One region of the Pseudomonas sp. NPDC099000 genome, then DNA from elsewhere that is predicted to be linked to it. Evidence: predicted binding sites of a transcription regulator. Region 1 holds the regulator's gene; the other holds the start of a gene.
What was found. Region 1 encodes sigma-54, which starts transcription at its own class of promoters, with help from an activator protein. Its sites were predicted from a motif close to ANTGGCATNNANNTTGCTNT; they were not measured.
Positions count from the first base shown of each region.

Region 2: flgB (flagellar basal body rod protein FlgB) is a predicted target of sigma-54. The motif match lies at 3,058-3,077, and genes of this name have one in related genera.

Region 1 is NZ_JBIWAF010000007.1:90,049-100,603, reverse strand. Features, by position in the region: gene mlaD (outer membrane lipid asymmetry maintenance protein MlaD) at 1-25, opposite strand, end outside; gene mlaE (lipid asymmetry maintenance ABC transporter permease subunit MlaE) at 25-822, opposite strand; gene ACIQV9_RS11460 (ATP-binding cassette domain-containing protein) at 822-1,631, opposite strand; gene ACIQV9_RS11455 (KpsF/GutQ family sugar-phosphate isomerase) at 1,909-2,883, shown strand; gene ACIQV9_RS11450 (HAD family hydrolase) at 2,883-3,407, shown strand; gene lptC (LPS export ABC transporter periplasmic protein LptC) at 3,415-3,987, shown strand; gene lptA (lipopolysaccharide transport periplasmic protein LptA) at 3,974-4,522, shown strand; gene lptB (LPS export ABC transporter ATP-binding protein) at 4,522-5,247, shown strand; gene ACIQV9_RS11430 (RNA polymerase factor sigma-54) at 5,432-6,925, shown strand; gene hpf (ribosome hibernation-promoting factor, HPF/YfiA family) at 7,000-7,308, shown strand; gene ptsN (PTS IIA-like nitrogen regulatory protein PtsN) at 7,321-7,785, shown strand; gene rapZ (RNase adapter RapZ) at 7,788-8,645, shown strand; gene ACIQV9_RS11410 (HPr family phosphocarrier protein) at 8,661-8,936, shown strand; gene ACIQV9_RS11405 (ZIP family metal transporter) at 8,945-9,838, opposite strand; gene ACIQV9_RS11400 (superoxide dismutase) at 9,869-10,480, opposite strand; gene ACIQV9_RS11395 (hypothetical protein) at 10,482-10,555, opposite strand, start outside.
Region 2 is NZ_JBIWAF010000025.1:74,875-85,429, reverse strand. Features, by position in the region: gene flgE (flagellar hook protein FlgE) at 78-1,391, opposite strand; gene flgD (flagellar hook assembly protein FlgD) at 1,423-2,145, opposite strand; gene flgC (flagellar basal body rod protein FlgC) at 2,161-2,604, opposite strand; gene flgB (flagellar basal body rod protein FlgB) at 2,608-3,015, opposite strand; gene cheR (protein-glutamate O-methyltransferase CheR) at 3,417-4,244, opposite strand; gene ACIQV9_RS23380 (chemotaxis protein CheV) at 4,291-5,223, opposite strand; gene flgA (flagellar basal body P-ring formation chaperone FlgA) at 5,306-6,067, shown strand; gene flgM (flagellar biosynthesis anti-sigma factor FlgM) at 6,232-6,558, shown strand; gene ACIQV9_RS23365 (flagella synthesis protein FlgN) at 6,607-7,074, shown strand; gene ACIQV9_RS23360 (flagellar brake protein) at 7,167-7,910, shown strand; gene ACIQV9_RS23355 (MFS transporter) at 7,975-9,345, opposite strand; gene ACIQV9_RS23350 (glutamine synthetase family protein) at 9,416-10,555, opposite strand, start outside.

The sequences.
Region 1 (10,555 bases):
CGATTTCCAGGGTGCGGTTTTGCATCAGAAATCTCCAAACATCAAGGCGGTCAGAATAAAGTCCAGGCCGAGCACAGCCAAAGAGGCATACACCACGGTCTTGGTAGTGGCACGACTGATCCCCTCGGAAGTGGGCTCGCAGTCATAGCCTTGGAATACGGCGATCCAGGTCACGACAAAGGCGAAGACGATGCTCTTGATGATGCCGTTGAGCACATCATCGGTGAACGTCACGCTGTTCTGCATGTTGGACCAGTAAGAACCTTCATAGACACCCAGCCAGTCGACGGCCACCCACGAACCGCCCCAGATACCGACCACGCTGAAAATCATCGCCAGCACCGGCAGGGAAATGAAGCCGGCCCACAGGCGCGGGGCAATGATGTACTTGAGCGGGTCGACGCCAATCATTTCCAGACTGGACAACTGTTCGGTGGACTTCATATTGCCGATCTCGGCGGTCAGCGCCGAACCTGCGCGCCCGGCAAACAGCAAGGCCGTGACCACGGGGCCGAGTTCACGCAACAGCGTCAGCGCAACCATCTGCCCGACCGCCTGCTCCGAACCGTAGCTGGATAGAATATTGAAGCCTTGCAGCGCCAGCACCATGCCGATGAACACCCCGGAGACCACAATGATCACCAGGGACATCACGCCCACCGAATGCAGTTGCTTGATCAGCAGGCCAAAACCGCCGCCGATACCGCCGCGGCCGAGCAAGGCATGAAACAGGAAAATCGCCGAACGGCCGAACACAGCCAGCACATCGATGCCGGCATGGCCGAATCGACGCACGCGTTCCAACAGTGAAATCTTGCGCATCAACGCTTCCCCAGAAGATCTGCGCGGTAATCCGTCGCTGGAAAGTGGTATGCGACCGGACCGTCGGGATCGCCGGTCATGAATTGACGAATACGCGGTTCCTGCGAGTTCATCAGCTCCTCGGGAGTGCCCTGCCCCAGGACTTGCCCGTCGCCCACCACATAGATGTAGTCGGCGATGCTGGCGGTCTCGGCCAGATCGTGGGAGACCACAATACTGGTGATGCCCAGCGCATCGTTGAGCAAGCGGATCAGGCGTACCAACACGCCCATGGCAATAGGGTCCTGGCCGACAAAGGGTTCGTCATACATGAGGATCTGCGGATCGAGGGCAATCGCCCGCGCCAGCGCAACACGGCGCTTCATGCCACCGGACAGTTCGTCGGGCATCAGGTCGATGGCGCCACGCAACCCCACGGCCTGCAATTTGAGCAGGACGATGTCACGGATCATTTCTTCCGGCAGCTCGGTATGAACGCGCAGCGGAAAGGCGACGTTCTCGAACACGTCGAGGTCGGTAAACAGCGCGCCGCTCTGGAACAGCACGCCCATGTGCTTGCGCGCATCGAACAGATCGCTGCGCGACAGCTTTGGCAGGTTCTGGCCATTGACCCAGACTTCGCCCTTGGTGGGTCGCAACTGTGCGCCCATCAACCGCAACAGCGTGGTCTTGCCACACCCGGAAGGCCCCATGATGCCGGTGACCTTGCCGCGCGGGATACGGATATCGACGTTATTGAAAATGCTGCGCGCACCGCGCTTGAAGGACAGTCCCTTCAGCTCGACCGCGTAGGCGTTATCGGCACTCATCTAAACTCCTTGCGATGCAGCCTCACACTCGGACGCCTGGCTTTCTGACGAAAGCACATACCTCCCCGGGCAGGCCGAACTGGCGGCGAACTATATCACTGCAAAGGCCAAGCGCCCAAGGCCCAAGCCGGCCCATGTTCAGCAACATGCCAGGCAAAAAGCCCCATTCAGAAGGGATTCGGTAACAGGGAATGACAAAGCGTGACGAACTTGCGTGAGGGTTTTGATCATTACCGCTATAATCGCCGCCTTTTCATCAGGCTATACGATTTCTGACATGAGCCAATCCAGCGACCTGATTCAATCTGCACAACGCACCATCCGCCTCGAACTGGAAGCCGTACAAGGCTTGCTGCCCCATATCGACGCAGATTTCGTACGCGCTTGCGAGATGATTCTGGAGAGCAAAGGCCGCGTGGTCGTGGTCGGCATGGGCAAATCCGGGCACATCGGCAACAAGATCGCCGCCACCCTGGCCAGCACCGGCACCACAGCGTTTTTCGTGCACCCGGCCGAAGCCAGCCACGGCGACATGGGCATGATCACCCGCGACGACATCATCCTGGCCCTGTCGAACTCCGGTTCCACCAATGAAATCGTCACCCTGCTGCCCCTGATCAAGCGTCTGGGCATCAAATTGATCAGCGTGACCGGCAATCCGGACTCGGCGCTGGCCAAGGCTGCCGAGGTCAACCTCAATGTTCACGTCGAGCACGAAGCCTGCCCGCTGAACCTGGCGCCGACTTCGTCGACCACCGCCGCGCTGGTCATGGGCGATGCCCTGGCCGTTGCGCTGCTGGAAGCCCGGGGCTTTACCGCTGAAGACTTCGCCTTTTCCCATCCGGGCGGCGCGCTGGGCCGACGCCTGTTGCTGAAAGTCGAAAACGTCATGCACGCCGGTCAGGAACTGCCGCAGGTTCAGCGCGGCACGTTGCTCAAGGATGCACTGATGGAAATGACCCGCAAGGGCCTGGGCATGACCGTGATCCTGGAAGCCGATGGCAAACTGGCCGGGATCTTCACCGACGGTGACTTGCGCCGCACACTGGACCGCAGCATCGACATCCACAGCGCCACCATCGATCAGGTCATGACCGCGCACGGCAAAACCGCTCGCGCCGAGATGCTCGCCGCCGAAGCCCTGAAAATCATGGAAGACCACAAGATCAACGCACTGGTCGTGGTCGACAGCGAAGACCGCCCGGTCGGCGCCTTGAACATGCACGACTTGCTGCGTGCGGGAGTAATGTAATGAGCACGGACCTGCTGCAACGCGGCAAACAGATCAAACTCGCGGTGTTCGACGTCGATGGCGTGCTGACCGACGGGCGCCTGTACTTTCTCGAAGACGGCAGCGAATTCAAGACGTTCAACACCCTCGACGGTCAAGGCATCAAGATGTTGATGGCAGCCGGCGTGCAGACCGCTATCATCAGCGGCCGCAAGACCCCGGTGGTCGAACGGCGGGCGAAGAACCTCGGCATTCCACACCTCTACCAGGGCCGCGAAGACAAACTGGTGGTGCTCGACGAACTTCTTGCCCAACTCAACCTAAGCTATGAACAGGTCGCCTACCTGGGTGACGACTTGCCGGATCTGCCGGTGATTCGCCGCGTGGGCCTGGGCATGGCCGTAGCAAACGCTGCCAGCTTCGTGCGTGAACACGCCCATGGCATTACCCTGGCCCGTGGTGGCGAGGGTGCCGCTCGCGAATTCTGTGAATTGATCCTGCGCGCCCAGGGCCGCCTCGATGCGGCCAACGCCGCGTACCTGTGAGCCCATTATGCTGAGCAAAAAGATTCGTAACCTCCTGCTGTTCGGCTGCATCGCGGCGCTGTTCGCCGCGGTCGGCTACTGGAACATCAGCCCGGAACGCTTCCTCGACAAACCCGTAGCCAAGGTCGATGAAAGCGCGATCGACTATTACGCCCTCAACGCACACAGCGTGCAGTACCTGCCGGACGGCAAATTGCAGTACGAAATGACGTCCGACAAGGTCGAACACCTGAAAGTGAGCGAGGTGACGTTGCTGACCAACCCCGACCTGAACATGTTTCGCGGTACGCAGTTCCCCTGGCACGTCCAGAGTGAGCACGGCGAAGTCAACCCGGACGGCACTCAGGTCGAGCTGATCGATTCGGTGCGCATCACCCGTTTCGACGAGAAAAACCGTAGGACCCTGATTACCACCACCCGTATGACTGTGTTCCCCAAGGAGCAATATGCGCAGACCGATCAACCCGTTAGAATCGACGGCGCTGGCGGTGTATCGACAGGCAACGGAATGAAAGCGTATTTGAAAGAAAGCAGGATACACCTGCTATCGAACGTAAGAGGACAGTATGAGGCTCGTTAAAACTCTCCCTATTTTGCTCAGTCTGGGCGCAGCACTGGGAAGCGTGAGCGCCTGGGCTCTGCCGAACGATCAAGAGCAGCCTATCCGCATTCAGGCCGACGACGCCCAACTGGACGACAAGAATGGCGTTGCCACCTATAAAGGTGACGTGATCATTACTCAGGGCTCGATGAAGGTCACTGGCAATACCGTGACCATCACCCGCACCCCGGCTGGCGACATCGATGTGGTGACCTCGGTGGGCAACCTGGCCTACTTCGAGCAGATGCAGACGGCTGGCGACACCAAGCCTGTTCAGGGTTGGGGGGTGACTATCCAGTACCACGCCTCGCAAAACCGCGTCGTGCTGATCGATAAGGCAAAAGTTATCGACAAGGACAACAACACCACCCAAGGCGAGAAAATCGTCTACGACACCGAGAAAAAGCTTGCGAGCGCCGGTCGCGCGACAGGCGCCAAGGTCACCGAGTCGCGCCCGCGCATCGACATGGTGATCCAGCCGAAGAAGAAAACCGACGAGCAAAAGGCCCAGTAATGGCAACTCTGAAAGCTCAGCATCTGGCCAAGAGCTACAAGAGCCGCCAGGTCGTGCGCGACGTCAGCCTGTCCATCGACAGCGGTCAAATCGTCGGCCTGCTAGGTCCTAACGGCGCCGGCAAGACCACCTGCTTCTACATGATCGTCGGCCTGGTGCAGGCCGATCAGGGCCGCGTGCTGATCGATGATCTGGACGTCAGCCACCAACCGATGCACGGCCGTGCAAAGGCCGGTATCGGCTATCTTCCGCAAGAAGCGTCGATCTTCCGCAAACTGTCGGTGGCGGACAACATCATGGCCATCCTCGAGACCCGCAAGGAACTCGACAAGGCCGAGCGTCGCAAGGAGCTGGAAAGCCTGCTGCAGGAATTCCACATCAGCCATATCCGCGACAACCTCGGCATGAGCCTGTCCGGCGGTGAGCGTCGCCGGGTGGAAATCGCCCGGGCACTGGCCACCAACCCGAAATTCATCCTCCTCGACGAACCATTCGCCGGTGTGGACCCGATTTCGGTGGGCGACATCAAACAGATCATCTACCACCTCAAGGCCAAAGGCATTGGCGTGCTGATCACTGACCACAACGTCCGTGAAACCCTGGATATCTGCGAAACCGCCTACATCGTCAACGATGGCCAACTGATCGCCGAAGGTGACTCCGCCACCATCCTGGCCAACGAACTGGTCAAGGAAGTGTATCTGGGCCACGAATTCCGCCTTTAAGCGCTAAGGTGTCTGGCTGATTGTCCGAGCGCTTGTCTCGATAAAAAATCAATACTTTTTTATTGTTACAGCGCTCTAGGCAAACGCTGCAGTTTCGGGCATATAATTTGCTTATGTTTGGCGCTCCGGCGCCCTGTAGTGGATGGCGCATGTGCGCCGGCGAATAAGGTGTTAAGCCCCTGCCATGAAACCATCGCTAGTCTTGAGAATGGGCCAGCAGCTGACGATGACACCTCAGCACCAACAGGCCATCCGCCTGCTCCAATTGTCGACCCTGGACCTGCAACAGGAAATCCAGGAGGCCCTGGAGTCCAATCCGATGCTCGAACGCCAGGAAGAAGGCGACGACTTCGATAACGCCGACCCCTTGGCCGACAAAGCCGAACAGCTCCCCAACGCCGATATTTCGGAACCCTCTTACCAGGAAACCGCCCCGACGGTGGATAACCTCGAGGAAGGCGACTGGAACGAGCGCATTCCCAACGAGCTGCCCGTCGATACCGCGTGGGAAGACGTCTACCAGACCAGCGCCAGCAGCCTGCCGAGCAATGATGACGACGAGTGGGATTTCACCACCCGCACATCGGCCGGTGAAAGCCTGCAAAGCCATTTGTTGTGGCAACTGAACCTGGCACCGATGTCCGACACCGATCGCCTGATCGCCGTGACCCTGATCGACTGCATCAACAATCAGGGCTACCTGGACGAAACCCTCGAGGAAATTCTCGAGGCCTTCGATCCGGAACTGGACATCGAACTGGACGAAATCGAAGCCGTCCTGCACCGCATCCAGCAATTCGAACCAGCCGGCATTGGCGCCCGCAACCTGGGCGAATGCCTGCTGCTGCAATTGCGCCAACTGCCAGCCAAGACGCCTTGGCTGGCCGAAGCGAAACGTCTGGTCACCGACTACATCGACCTGCTCGGCAGCCGTGATTACAGCCAGCTGATGCGTCGCATGAAGCTCAAGGAAGATGAATTGCGCCAGGTCATCGAGCTGGTGCAGAGCCTCAACCCGCGCCCGGGCTCGCAGATCGAGTCCAGTGAAGCCGAGTACGTTGTCCCTGACGTGATCGTGCGCAAGGACAATGAGCGCTGGCTGGTCGAGCTGAACCAGGAATCGGTGCCACGACTGCGGGTCAACGCCCAATACGCCGGGTTTGTGCGCCGCGCCGACACCAGCGCCGACAACACTTTCATGCGCAATCAGTTGCAAGAAGCCCGCTGGTTCATCAAAAGCCTGCAAAGTCGCAACGAAACCCTGATGAAAGTGGCCACCCAGATTGTCGAGCACCAGCGCGGCTTCCTGGAGTACGGCGACGAAGCGATGAAACCGCTGGTGCTGCATGACATCGCCGAAGCGGTGGGGATGCACGAGTCGACGATTTCACGGGTGACCACGCAGAAATTCATGCATACCCCTCGGGGCATCTATGAACTGAAATACTTTTTCTCCAGCCACGTCAGCACCTCCGAAGGCGGTGAATGCTCGTCCACAGCGATCCGCGCGATCATCAAAAAACTGGTTGCCGCGGAAAATCAGAAAAAGCCGTTGAGTGACAGCAAGATCGCTGGTTTACTGGAGGCACAAGGCATTCAGGTGGCTCGCCGCACCGTCGCCAAGTACCGCGAATCTCTAGGGATCGCGCCTTCGAGCGAACGCAAGCGGTTGATGTAGAGCCACGCCACAGCGTTCCAGTGGTAGATCATCTGATCTACCGCTTTATGCACTGGCAACGAAGGAGAAGCTGTATGCAAGTCAACATCAGTGGACACCAACTGGAAGTGACCGAACCTCTGCGCGCCTACATCGGCGAAAAACTCGAACGATTAGAGAGGCATTTCGACAAGATCACCAACGTGCAGGTCACGATGACGGTCGAAAAGCTCAAGCAGAAAATCGAAGCCACGCTGCATATTCCCGGCAATGAAGTGGTCGCAAACGCGGAGCATACCGATATGTACGCGGCGATCGACGCACTGACCGACAAGCTGGATAAACAACTCAAAAAGCATAAGGAAAAGACCCAAAGCCTCCTTCAGGGCGCGACCGGTCGTTAACACTCCCAACCCATGATCCGACTTGAAAACATCCTGACCCCCGGCCGTTCCCTCGTGAACGTGCCGGGCGGCAGCAAAAAGAAAGCCCTCGAGCAAATTGCCAACCTTATCCACCGCGAAGTGCCGGATCTGGCCATGCAGGATGTTTTCGAGAGCCTGGTCGCCCGTGAAAAACTCGGTTCTACCGGTTTTGGCAACGGCATCGCCATTCCCCACTGTCGCCTCAAGGGTTGCACCTCACCCATTAGTGCCTTGATGCACCTCGATGCACCCATCGATTTCGACGCCATCGACGGCGCCCCGGTTGACCTGCTGTTCGTTCTGCTGGTCCCGGAAGCCGCTACCGATGCCCACCTGGAACTACTGCGCCAGATCGCCAGCATGCTCGATCGCAAGGAAGTCCGCGAAAAACTGCGCAGCGCCCCGAGCAATGAAGCCTTGTATCAGGTTGTCCTGGACGAGCAAAACGGTCATTAATCATGCGCCTGATCATCGTCAGTGGCCGTTCCGGCTCAGGTAAAAGTACCGCACTCGATGTTCTCGAGGACAACGGCTACTACTGCATCGACAACCTGCCCGCCGGATTGCTGCCGGAACTGGCCGAGCGAGCGCTGATTCATACTGAACTCGCACAACCGCTGGTTGCTGTATCTATCGATGCGCGCAACCTGCCGAGTCATCTATCGCGGTTTCCGGAGCTGCTGGAAGAAGTCCGCAGTCGGCATATCAAATGCGATGTGTTGTACCTGGACGCCGACGAAGAGACCTTGCTCAAACGCTTCTCGGAAACCCGCCGTCGCCACCCGCTGAGTACTGCCCACCGTTCGTTGGCGGAGGCGATTCAGGACGAAACCAGTTTGCTGGGGCCGATCGCCGATCTGGCGGACCTCAAAGTCAACACCACCAACCTGAACCTGTATCAACTACGCGATACCATCAAGTTGCGCCTGTTGAACCAGCCAGATAGCGGCACTGCGTTCCTGGTGGAATCTTTCGGATTCAAACGTGGCATGCCGGTAGATGCCGACCTGGTGTTCGACGTGCGCTGCCTGCCCAACCCTTACTGGAAGCCGGAATTGCGCGATCAGTCCGGGCTTGATCAACCGGTGGCCGAGTACCTGGCGGCACAACCGGACGTCGAAGAGATGTTTCAGGACATTTCCACTTACCTGCTCAAGTGGTTGCCGCGCTTTGCCGCCAGCAACCGCGCTTATGTCACCATTGCCATTGGCTGCACCGGCGGGCATCACCGCTCCGTCTACCTGACCGAACGTCTGGGCCAGGTCCTGCAACAATCCCTGAAGAACGTCCAGGTTCGCCACCGCGACCTCAGCTAAAGGATTCACATCGCGATGCCTGCTCGGGAAATAGAAATCATCAACAAGCTGGGCCTTCATGCCCGTGCTTCGGCAAAATTCGTTGGCGTTGCCGGTGAGTTCAAGGATTGCACGATACGGGTCGGACGTACTCCCGAGTCCATGGTAGACGGCAAAAGCATCATGGCCATGATGATGCTCGCCGCCGGCAAGGGAACAAAAATTCACCTGAGTACCGAAGGTGAGCAGGCCGACGATGCCTTGCAAGCATTGGTGGATTTGATCAACGACTACTTCGGCGAAGGCGGCTAAGCACTCGCCTAGGCGAGTGCAGTATCCATCACCATCATCAAACAAAACCCGATCAACAAGCCAAGGCTCGCCAGCTTGTCGTGACCATTGCGCCGCGACTCGGGGATGACTTCATGGGTGACCACCAGCAACATCGCACCCGCCGCCAACGCCAATCCCAACGGCAACAGCAATTCGGCCAGGCTCACCAGCCAGGCGCACAACAGCGCGAAGACCGGCTCGACCAGACCTGACGCAGCACCTATCAGGAACGCCTTGACCCGCGACATTCCCGCCCCGGCCAACACCAGCGCGATTACCAGTCCTTCCGGCACATCCTGCAACGCGATGCCCATGGCCAGGCTGTCAGCATCGGGCATTCCACCACCGGCCGAGACTCCGACCGCCATGCCTTCAGGAATGTTGTGGGCAATGATGGCAAACACAAACAGCCAGATCCGTGGCGGGATGAATGGCCGCTCCAGCGTTCCGACGAACATTTCCGGCGAAGCGCCAGACACCTTTCGGTCCACCAGAAACAGCCCGAACGCGCCGAGCATGATGCCGAAGCTGATCAGGCCACTGGCCGCCCAGGGAGTCAGCCCCAGGCTTTCAGCAGCGGAGATACCCGGAACGATCAGCGAAAACGCCGTCGCCGCAAGCATCACCCCGGCACCGAAACCGAGCAGTGTGTCGCTGACCGCCTGTGGCATCCGCCGAATCACCAGCACCGGCACCGCACCCAACGCAGTGCCCAGGGCGCAAATCGCCCCGCCCTGCAGAGCACGCAACAGTTTGGGTTCGAGATTCAGCCACGCCAGCCCATGGGCGACCAATAACGACATGCCCGCCAGCAGCAACAGCGATCCCAACGCGTAACGAAACATTCGTCCGCTGCCGATTGCCAGTGTTTCAGTGCCCATAGTCAGCCTTGGATTGTTTTTATAGAGGACTTAAACCAGCGCAGCCTGATAACGCGCAGTGACTTCAGGCCAAATGATCACGTTGTAGAACGCATTAATGTATTCCGGACGACGGTTCTGATATTGCAGGTAATAAGCGTGCTCCCAGACGTCCAGGCCAAGGATCGGCGTATTGCCATTCATCAACGGGCTGTCCTGGTTACCGCTACTTTCCACAATCAGGGTCTTTTGCGGCGTGACGCTGAGCCACGCCCAGCCACTGCCAAATCGGGTCAGCGCAGCTTTGGTGAACGCATCCTTGAAACTGTCCAGACCGCCCAGTTGCTCATCAATCGCCTTGGCCAGCGCACCGTCGGGTTTGCCGCCGCCGTGAGGCGCCATCACTTCCCAGAACAGCGAATGGTTGGCGTGGCCGCCGCCCTGATTGATCACCGCCGCGCGGAGTTTTTTCGGCAGTTGCTGGACGCTGGCGACCAGCTTTTCCACCGACCACTCGGCAAATTCGGTGCCTTCGACCGCGGCATTGAGATTATTGATGTAGGTCTGATGGTGCTTGGTGTAGTGGATCTCCATGGTTTGCGCATCGATATGCGGTTCCAGGGCATCGTAAGCGTAAGGCAGGGCAGGCAAGGTAAAAGCCATTTCAATGGACTCCATGATGTAGAGGCGCAGGCGATGCGGTATCGGTGTGCAGCAAACGGTGGGTGCGCGGGTATT
Region 2 (10,555 bases), on a different contig from region 1:
GATGTCTACGCCTGGGACAAATCCCGGCCATAAAAAACCCCTCTTGCGAGGGGTTCTTTATGCAGCGCCAACCAGCATCAGGTCATCTGAATGATGGTCTGCATGATGGTGCTCTGGGTGGAAATGGTCTTGGCGTTCGCCTGGTAGTTGCTCTGCGCCTTGATCAAATCAACCAGTTCGTTGGTCAGGTTGACGTTGGACTCTTCCAGGGAGTTGGACACTACCGCACCCAGCGTACCGGTTTTCGGTGCATCGACACCGGCCACGCCCGAGGCGAAGGTTTCTTTCCAGCGCGTACCACCGATTGGCTGCAGGCCTTGCTCGTTGGCGAAGCTGGCGACCGCTACCTGGCCGATGGCCTTGGTTTGCTGGTTGCTGAAGTTGGCGGTCATGATACCGCTTTCGTCGATGGTCAGGCTGGAGATCTGGCCAGTGGCGTAGCCGTCCTGATACTGCTGGGTACGAGCAGTCGCCGAGTTGAAAGAGGTGGTTTTGGTCATGTCGAATTTCACCCCCCCAGTGGCCGGAACCGAACCATTAGGACCCCAGACTTTCGGCGTCACGCTGCCGTTGGTTACCACGCCTGGCACCCAACCGGTCAGATTGAAGGTTTTGCCGGTCACGGCAAAACCCGCACTGCCGGTCATGGTGTTGACGGTACCGTCAGAGTTGAAGGTCACGTTGGCAGTCACAGGCACCGGTGGTTCGGTGGCCGGATTGGAAGGCGAACGACCGTCCACGTAGGTGTACACGGTCCACGCGTTAGTACCGGTTTTTACGTAATACTGATCCAGAGTGTGCTGGTTACCCTGGCTGTCGTAGATCGGCGTGGAGATTGGCTTGTTATAGCTCAATGGCTCGGCCGGATTGAACGGCGTAACGGTCGGAAGGGTTTCCGAGGAGTTAAGGTTCATGGTCTGGTCGACGCGAGTGGTCGCCTTTGGCGACAGGCTCGATGTGTCGATTTTCAGGTCGGTCAGCACGCCATTGATGATCTTGCCGTTGTCATCAACGCCGTAACCTTGCAGACGGTTGCCGTTGTTGTCGACGACGTAGTTTTCAGCGTCAGTCTTGAACGCACCGGCACGGGTGTAGCTCAGGGAACCGTTGTCGCTGAGGATGAAGAAACCGTTGCCCTGGATACCCATGTCCAGCACGTTGCCGGTGTTGTTCACGTCGCCTTGGCCGAACTGCTGGGCAACGTTGGCCAGACGCACGCCGTTACCAACGGTCTTGCTGCCGGTACCCAGGCGAGTGGCCGAGTACACGTCTTCGAATTCTGCACGGGACGATTTGAAACCGGTGGTCGCGACGTTGGCGATGTTGTTGCCGGTCACGTCCAGTTGTTTGTTGGCTGCATAGAGACCGCTAAGGCCGATATTGAAAGACATATTCCACTCCTTTGTGCCGTGTTAGTCGGCTCTATATACCAATGGTTTGTACTTTGGACAGGGCAACACTGCCCAGGCCTGCCAGGTTCAGCATCAACTCACCGCCGGTCTGGCTGATGGTCACGCTGTTGACGGTTGCCGGCAGGTAAGTCACCAGCGAGGTCGCCTTGCTGTCGTAGGTCGCGGTGGCGGCAAATTTGTAGGTGCCGGCCTTGGCCACTTCGCCCGCATCGTTCTTGCCGTCCCAGATGAAACTGGCGTTGCCGGCCTTCTGGCTGCCCAGGTCGATGGTGCGGACCACTTTGCCATTTGCGTCGGTGATCTTGATCGTGACCGGATCCACCGATGCCGGAACCACGGCCGTGCCGTTGAAGCTCTTGGAGGTATCGACGACCGCTGTGTCGGTCTGCGCGACCACCGAGCGGCCCACCAGCGAAGACGCTTGCAGCGCTTGCGACGAGTTGTAGTTGCCGGCAATGCCGCTGACCGTTTCGTTCAGCGTGGTGATGCCTTCCAGGCTACTGAACTGCGCCAACTGGGCCACGAACTCGCCGTTGTCTTGCGGTTCCAGCGGGTTCTGGTTTTTCAGCTGGGTGACCAGCAATTGCAGGAACGCATCCTTGCCCAACGCCTTCTTGCCTGTAGCGCTGTTGGTCGCCGCGGCCAGACCGTCAGCACTGGCATTGGTCTTGACCGAAGAGTTGGCCAGGACGTCCTTGATGCTCACACCGCTGGTGGTATCGGTAACACTCATCTGAGTCGCCCCTTATCACTGACCGAGGGTCAGGACCTTCTGCATCATGGTTTTGGCGGTGTTCATCATTTCGGCGTTGGTCTGGAACGAGCGACTGGCAGAAATCATGTCGGCCATTTCTTCGACGACGTTGACGTTCGGGTAGTAGACGTAGCCCTTGGCATCGGCGGCCGGATGATTCGGCTCGTAGCGCGCGTCAAGGTTGCTCTGGTCTTCGACCACGCCCAGCACTTGCACGCCTTGACCGGCGGCGTCCTGGTTCTGGAACAGCGAATCGCTGCCGCCGCTCTGGCCGCCCTGGAACATGGTGGCGAACACCGGGTGACGGGCGCGATAGGTCTGGTCGATGCTCGAGGAGACGGTTTCGGCGTTGGCGATGTTCGAGGCCACGGTGTTCAAGCGCGTGGTCTGCGCACTCATGCCGCTACCGGCAATGTTGAAAACACTGGATAGAGACATGAATTACTCTCCGCGCAGGGCTGACATCAGCCCTTTGAATTTGCTGTTGAGCAGGGTGAAGCTGGCCTGGAAGCCGACGGCGTTTTCCGCGTAGTTCGACTGTTCCAGTTGGGCGTCCACGGTGTTCTGGTCGATCGACGGCTGCATCGGCGTGCGATACATCAGCGACTCGTCGCCATTGCCCAGGCCTTCGGCCTCGATATGGCGGTTGTTGGTCATGTTCAAGGCAAACGTGCCACCCTTGGTTTTCTCGTTCTGTGCGGCCAGCACTTTGGAGAACTCCAGGTCCCGAGCCTTGTAGTTCGGGGTGTCGGCGTTGGCGATGTTGTTGGCCAGGACTTCGGCACGCTGAGCGCGGAAGCCCAGGGCTTGTTCGTGGATACCGAGCGCTTTATCGAAGCTGATGCTCATGTCGGGAAACCTTCGGGTGACCTGATTTTTCGTAACAGAGACATAGCAAGTGGCGTGCCAATTCAAAAAAGCCCGGAAACCGGGGCTTTGCGGGCGGTGGCAAGGCGGCAATGCCAGAAAAGCGGCAACCGATTTCCGCCGCCTGCCGCTTTTCTGCCGCTTATCACCCTCCAAAGATCACCACCATCCCCTGTGGCGAGGGGGCTTGCTCCCGTTCGGCTGCGAAGCAGTCGTAAATGCGATTTAACTTTGAAATGCCGGGGCCGCTTCGCGACCCAACGGGGGCAAGCCCCCTCGCCACAGGGCCCGCTCCCACAGGGGTATGTGGTGTTGGTGAGATGTTGGCAGGCAAAAAAAAACGGGAGCCGCTGGGGCTCCCGTTTTTTGATGCGGCCAACGAATCACTTCGCCTGGTAGATGATCCCCGGGCTGCACTGGACCATCTGGTAATGATCCGGCAATCCGTTCAGCGCTTCGGAGGCGCCGAGGAACAGATAACCGCCCGGCTTGAGCGTGCTGTGAATGCGCAACAGGATGTCTTTCTTCACCTCGGCGGAGAAGTAGATAAGCACGTTGCGGCAGAACACGATGTCGAACTTGCCCAGGGCCGCGTAGCTGTCCAGCAGGTTGAACGAGCGAAACTCCACGCGGCTCTTGATCGGCGCCTTGATGGCCCAGCGTCCAGGCCCCTTGGGGTCGAAGTAACGCTGAAGGCGCTCGGGCGACAGACCACGGCCGATGGCCAGGCTGTCGTACTCGCCGGTCTTGCAGTTGGTCAGCATGGTGCCGGACAAGTCGGTCGCGACAATTTGCGCGCCCATCTTCAACTGGCCCATGTTGACGCGCTCGAACTCATCGATCGACATCGACAGCGAATACGGTTCCTGACCCGACGAGCACGCCGCCGACCAGATCCGCAGGCGCTGGCCGGGGGCCGCCTTGATCGCTTCGGGCAATACCTTGTTCTTCAAGACTTCAAACGGATAGGTGTCACGAAACCACAGGGTTTCGTTAGTGGTCATGGCATCCACCACCATCTCGCGCAAACCGCTGCGCGGCTGGGTCTGGATGCGCTGAACCAGCTCACCCAGGGACTTGATGCCTTGCTGCTCCATCAGTTTGTTGAGACGGCTCGAGACCAGGTACTGCTTGTTTTCACCGAGCAAAATGCCACAGGCTTTTTCCAGGAACACCCGGAACTGTTCGAAATCCAAATTACCCGTAGACAAAGATGCCGCCTCTTAAATCGTGTTAACCACCAGGGGCAGAAGGCCCCTAGCTGATGTCTGCTGCTTTGATCCGGTCGACTACCCGGGATGCCAGGTCATCAGGACGGAATTTGGCAAGGAAGTCATCCGCGCCGACTTTCTTGACCATTGCCTGATTGAATACACCCGACAACGAAGTATGCAGGATGATATGAAGCTTTTGCATGCGCGGGTCGTTGCGGATCTCGGCCGTCAGGGTGTATCCGTCCATTTCCGGCATCTCGATGTCGGAAATCATCATCAGGAACTCTTCTTCCGGCTTCTTGCCCTCATCGACCAGCTTGCGCAAGTAATCCAGCGCTTGCCTGCCGTCGTTCAACGCCACCACTTCGACGCCGACCGTCTGCAGGCAACGGGTCACCTGCTTGCGCGCCACCGACGAGTCATCGACCGTCAATACCCGCAACGACAGCGCCTTGTGCTGGGTTTCGACATCCACCACGCCGACCGAAATCGCTTCCGGTGTCGGCGCCACTTCCGCCAGCACTTTCTCGACGTCGATGATTTCGACTAACTGATTGTCGACCCGAGTCACAGCCGTCAGGTAATGATCGCGTCCCGTGCCCTTGGGTGGCGGATGAATCTCCTCCCAGTTCATGTTGACGATGCGCTCCACCGATCGCACCAGGAAACCCTGGGTCTTGGTGTTGTACTCCGTGATGATCACGAACGGGTTGCTTTGATCTTTAAGTGCGCCGGAGCCGGTCGCCATTGCCAGATCAAGAATCGGAATGGTCGCCCCCCGGATATTTGCCACACCGCACACGACAGGACTGGACTTGGGCATCAGGGTCAGTTTGGGGCATTGCAGCACTTCCCGAACCTTGAACACGTTGATCCCATACAGCTGCTGGCCGTCAAGACGGAACAACAACAGCTCAAGGCGATTCTGCCCAACCAGTTGCGTGCGCTGGTTTACTGCATCCATTACACCAGCCATGCACAGACTCCTACACCAACGCTTAAGTGTGTTGCGACGCTCATTCATTGCTAAACGGCACGGCGCTTGCTTTTTAACTCTTATGAACACAGAACCGACATTTTTCCGACGCCTGACATCAACCTTCCGCAAATTGCTTTGCGCGATGTCGGCCGTTTGCCTGTTCAACGCTGGCAGCCCTGCCCTTGCTGACGCGGTTACCTTGCCTGACATGCTTATCGGCGTCACTCAGGGCTTTCTTGAATTCACCGTAGAAGACTATTTGGCCACCAGTCAAACGGAAGGCCGCTACGAAATCGAGGTCAACCAGCTCGATCCGCGACTGCGCATGCCCATGTGCGACAAGGAATTGACAGCCACCCTGGAGAGCCCGGCGACCCCGATCGGGCGAGTCACGGTCAAGGTCCGCTGCGACAGCACATCCCCCTGGACAGTCTTCGTACCCGCTCAAGTCCGCCTGTTTCGGGACGTTGTCACGACCACCCGGCCGCTCAAACGCGCGGGGGTCATCGAGCCCGGCGACGTCATGTTGCGCGAGCGGGACATCAGCCTGATCAACCAGGGTTATTTCACCTCCCTGGAACAGGCTGTCGGGCAGAAACTTACCCGACCAACGGTCGCCAATCAGGTACTGACGCTGGTCCATCTCGAACAGGCGGAAGTCATCAGCAAGGGCGATCAAGTGGTGATTACCGCCCGCAGTGGTACGCTCAGTGTGCGTATGCCGGGCGAAGCCCTGTCCAACGGCGGCCTGCGTGAACAGATTCGAGTGAAAAACCTTAACTCCCAGCGGGTCATCAAGGCGCAAGTCATGGCGCCGGGCCAGGTGGAAGTGGCCATGTAGAACGATCTGTGGGTGAAAGATGGCGCGCCGCCCGGCTGTTCCCTAAACTGTGCCGCAGGCAGGACAAGCGCTGGCGCATGCAAGCTCATTGATAAATGGGCCTAAAGTTTTCGCAGGGATAGCCGAAAACATGGCAAGCGTCCAAATACCCAGAGGTTTTTATCATGGTCATCGATTTCAGCCGTTTGAACAGCTCCTCGTCACTTACCGGTAGTACGCGTACCAGCACCGCGAAGGAAACCGCCGAAACCGGCAAATCCGCGCCGCTGAATACCCCGGCCGAACAGGCCAGTACCGCCAAAAGCGGGGAATCGGTACACCTCAGCAATGAGGCTCAACAGTTGCAGAAGGTCACTGACAAGCTGCGCGATCAGCCTGCCGTCGACAACGCCCGCGTGGCCGAGTTGAAAGCAGCGATTGCCGATGGCAGCTATAAAGTCGACAGCAACCGTGTAGCCAGCAAACTGCTCAACTTCGAAGCCCAGCGCTAGGCCACGGCCTGCGCCAGGCTTTTGGACGCTTAAACCCCAAGGCCAGCCATGCACGACACTAATTTACTGCAACTGATCACCGACGACTTTGCTCCAGCGCAATACCTGCTGGAGTTACTGCAAACCGAGTCCCTCGCCTTGCACGGTCGCGATATGCCGCTGCTCGAAGATATTCTGGCGAAGAAACAGGCAATGATCATTCTGCTTGAACAGCATGGCCGCAAACGCAGCGAAATCCTCGCCAGCCTGAACCTGCCGACCGATCGCAGTGGCCTGGAGCAACTTGCCAGCCAGTCGAGCATTGGCGATCAATTGCTGGAACAGAGCGAGAAACTGACCGATCTGCTGGCTCAATGCCAGGCGGCCAACGTCAATAATGGCCAGTCGATCCTGGTCCAGCAGGCCGCCACGGCCAATCAGCTGAAAATCCTCACCGGCGGCGAACCACCAGCGCTTTACGATGCCCGCGGATCAACCTCCATGCTAGCGAAGCCGCGCCCGCTTAGTCAGGCTTGAGCCTGTTAATGAGCACGCTCTATCAAGACGCGTCACATGCTGGCAGTATGCTAGCAAGTCGCAGTCAAATTTTGTCTGGAGAATGATGAACCGTGTTCAATGCCTTAAACGCGGAAGATGCTCCGCAGCCACCCAAGGTGCTATCCACGCCGATGGAGATCGCCGGTAACCTGCGGCAGCTGCAAGAAAGCCATGACCCGCTGATCATCACGTTCCACGAACGCAGCCAGCGCTTCCAGAGCTATCTGGTGGACGTCGACCGTGACGGCAACAGGATTGCCCTGGACGAGATGGTGCCGCGCGATGGCGAACGCTATCTGCTGGCCGGCGAGCCATTTCGGGTTGAAGGCTTCCACGACGGCGTGCGCATTGCGTGGGAAAGCAACGGCCCGCTGACCATCGATGAGTCCGGTGATCGCTGCTACCGAGGCACCCTCCCCGATGAAGTGGTCTACCACCAACGCCGCAATGCCTTCCGGGCTGCATTGAAACTGGCACAACTGGTCGATGTCGAACTGGGCGGTGAAAAGCTCAAGTTCCCGATCAGAGGCAAGCTGCTGGACATCTCTGCCACGGGCTGCAAGTTGCGCTTCGAAGGTGACATCACCGCCCGGCTGCAATTGGGTCAGGTCTACGACCGCTTCGTCGCCAATCTGCCCTTTGGCAACATGACCGCACCGGTAGAACTGCGTTACCTGCACTTCGAAGAAAGAATCTCCACCACCTTCGCCGGCATCCGCTTTCACAACATGAGCGGACTGGTGCAGCGCCAGGTCGAACGGTTCGTCTATCAGCTCCAGCGTGAAGCACGCCGTTTCGACAAAGACGACATGTAATACGGCGCTTCAACAAAAAACGGGCAGTCCCTTGCGGTGACTGCCCGTTTTTTTATGCGCCGGTTTAAGGCCTGGCTTCGGTAAAGCTTTGCTCGCGACCCGCGTCCGGGTCATCTGGTGGTGGATCGGTTTCGGGATCCGGTTCGGGTTCAGGCGCAGGTTCCGGGTTGATCGGGTTTTGCATCTGATCCTGCACCACCTGCTCATCGACCCGTGGGTCAAGGCACGCCACCAGCGGCGAACTCGACATGCTGTCCGGCATGGCCACGTGATGCAGCGGCGCATCTTCGACCTGGTGCAGGTTGGTGACCGCTTTCGGGCGAATTCGCCACACCAGCACCAAGGCGAAGAAACTGAAGAAGGCATACAGCATGTGGCTGCCAAACAGCTTCATCAGGACCCCGGCCACCAACGGCCCGATACTGGCGCCAACGCCGTAAGTCACCAGCAACATCGCGGTCAGCGACACGCGACGATCACCTTCGACGTGGTCATTGGAGAATGCCACCGCCAGCGGATACAGGCAGAACATCACCAGCGAACAGAAGAACCCGGCGACAAACAGAACCTCCAGCGGCACCTGCTGCATGATGGCCAGCGGCAACGCGGTCAGGGCCAGGACTACCGCAAAACAGCGGATCAACAACGCCCGGTCATAACGGTCGGACAGCCACCCCAATGGCCACTGCACCACCAACCCGGCAAAAATGCAGCTACCCATGAACAGACCGACCTGCTCCGTGGACAACCCCTGCTGCGAGGCATACAGCGGCGCCAGACCGTAGAAGGAGCCAATGATCAGCCCCGCCCCCAGCACTGTGCTCAACGACTGCGGCACCCGTTTGATGAAGAACCGCGGCTCCATCGGCGCCGGATGCAGTGGTGCCGGGTGAATCCGCCGGGTCAGGGCCACCGGCACCAGGCACAGCGCGAAGCACAAGGCGACCAGCATCAGCAGTTCCAGACCCAGGGCCGGGTGCATGACCAGAATCAGTTGGCCCAGCACTAGCCCCAGGTAAGAAGCGATCATGTAGCCGCTGAACACCGTGCCGCGCTGCGAGGCTTCGGCCTGCTCATTGAGCCAGCTCTCGATGACCATGTACTGGCACATCATGCCGAGGCCAACGATCACCCGCAGGAATATCCACGCCGGCAGCCAGTCGACCAGGCCATGGCCGAGCACCGCCGCGCCGACAATCCCGGCGCAGGCTGAATAGGCGCGAATGTGCCCGACCCGGGCGATCAGTCGGTGACCGATCTTGCCGCCCAGCACCAGGCCGAAATAGTTGGCCGCCATCAACGCACCAACCCACAGGCTGTCGACGTTATCCGCCGCCAGGCGCAAGCCCAGGTACGTACTCAGCAAGCCTGAGCCGATCAACATCATCAGCGAGGCAAAATAAAGCGCTCGAAAAGGTTTCCAGATTTGGCGCATCGGCGTTCCGAGCGGCTCCTTGCAGTGAGAATCGGGCTATCCGAAAAGATAGCCCGAAGACGACAGGTCGTCAGGCCTGGGCCGCCAGGACACGGCGCTCCCAGGGAGTAATTTCATCAAAGAAGCTGGTCAACTCCATGGTCTTCGAAGCGACGTAGCCTTCGATGAACTCCTCGCCAAACAGTTCCTTCGCCAATTGGCTACGTTTCAGACGCTCAAGAGCGGCATGCAAGGTACACGGCAACGAAAGATTATCCGGCACCTCGAACTCCCCCTGGATCGCCTCGCTCGGCTCCAGTTCGTTTTCAATGCCATACAAACCGGCGGCAAGACTGGCGGCGATCGCCAGATACGGATTCGCGTCGCCCCCCGGCAAGCGGTTCTCGACCCGACGAGCGGCCGGCGAACTTGCCGGAATGCGCAATCCGGCGGCACGGTTGTCGTGGGACCAGCAGGCATTGTTCGGCGAGGCAAACGGATGGCACAAGCGCTGATAGGAATTCACGTTCGGCGCGAACAGCGCAGTGAAATCCGCCATGCCGGCCTGCTGGCCACCAATGAAATGCCGGAAGGTCGCCGTCGGCTGACCGGCCTTGTCGCTGAACACATTCCGCCCGCTGCCGATCTCGACGATGCTCTGGTGAATGTGCATCGAACTGCCCGGCGTGTGCGCCAGCGGCTTGGCCATGCACACCACCGTCAGGCCGTGCTTGAGCGCGACTTCCTTGAGCAGGTGCTTGAACAGGAATGTCTGGTCGGCCAGCAGTAACGGATCGCCGTGCAGCAAGTTGATCTCGAACTGGCTGACGCCCATCTCGTGCATGAAGGTGTCGCGTGGCAGGCCCAGAGCCGCCATGCAGACATAGACTTCACTGAAGAACGGCCGCAAACCGTTATTGGAACTGACACTGAACGCCGAATGACCGTCCTCGCGACGACCGTCCAGGCCCAGCGGCGGCTGGAACGGTTGGGTCGGGTCGGGATTGGGCGCGAACACGAAGAATTCCAGCTCGGTCGCCACCACCGGCGCCAGGCCCAGCGCCGCGTAACGGGCGATGACCGCTTTGAGTTGGCCACGGGTCGACAGCTTCGAGCTTTCGCCGGTCAGTTCATCGGCGTCGCAAATGGCCAGTGCCCGCGGTTGCTGGCTCCAGGGCAGGCGGTGGATGTGCGCCGCGTCAGGCACCAGCGCCAGGTCGCCATCATCGCT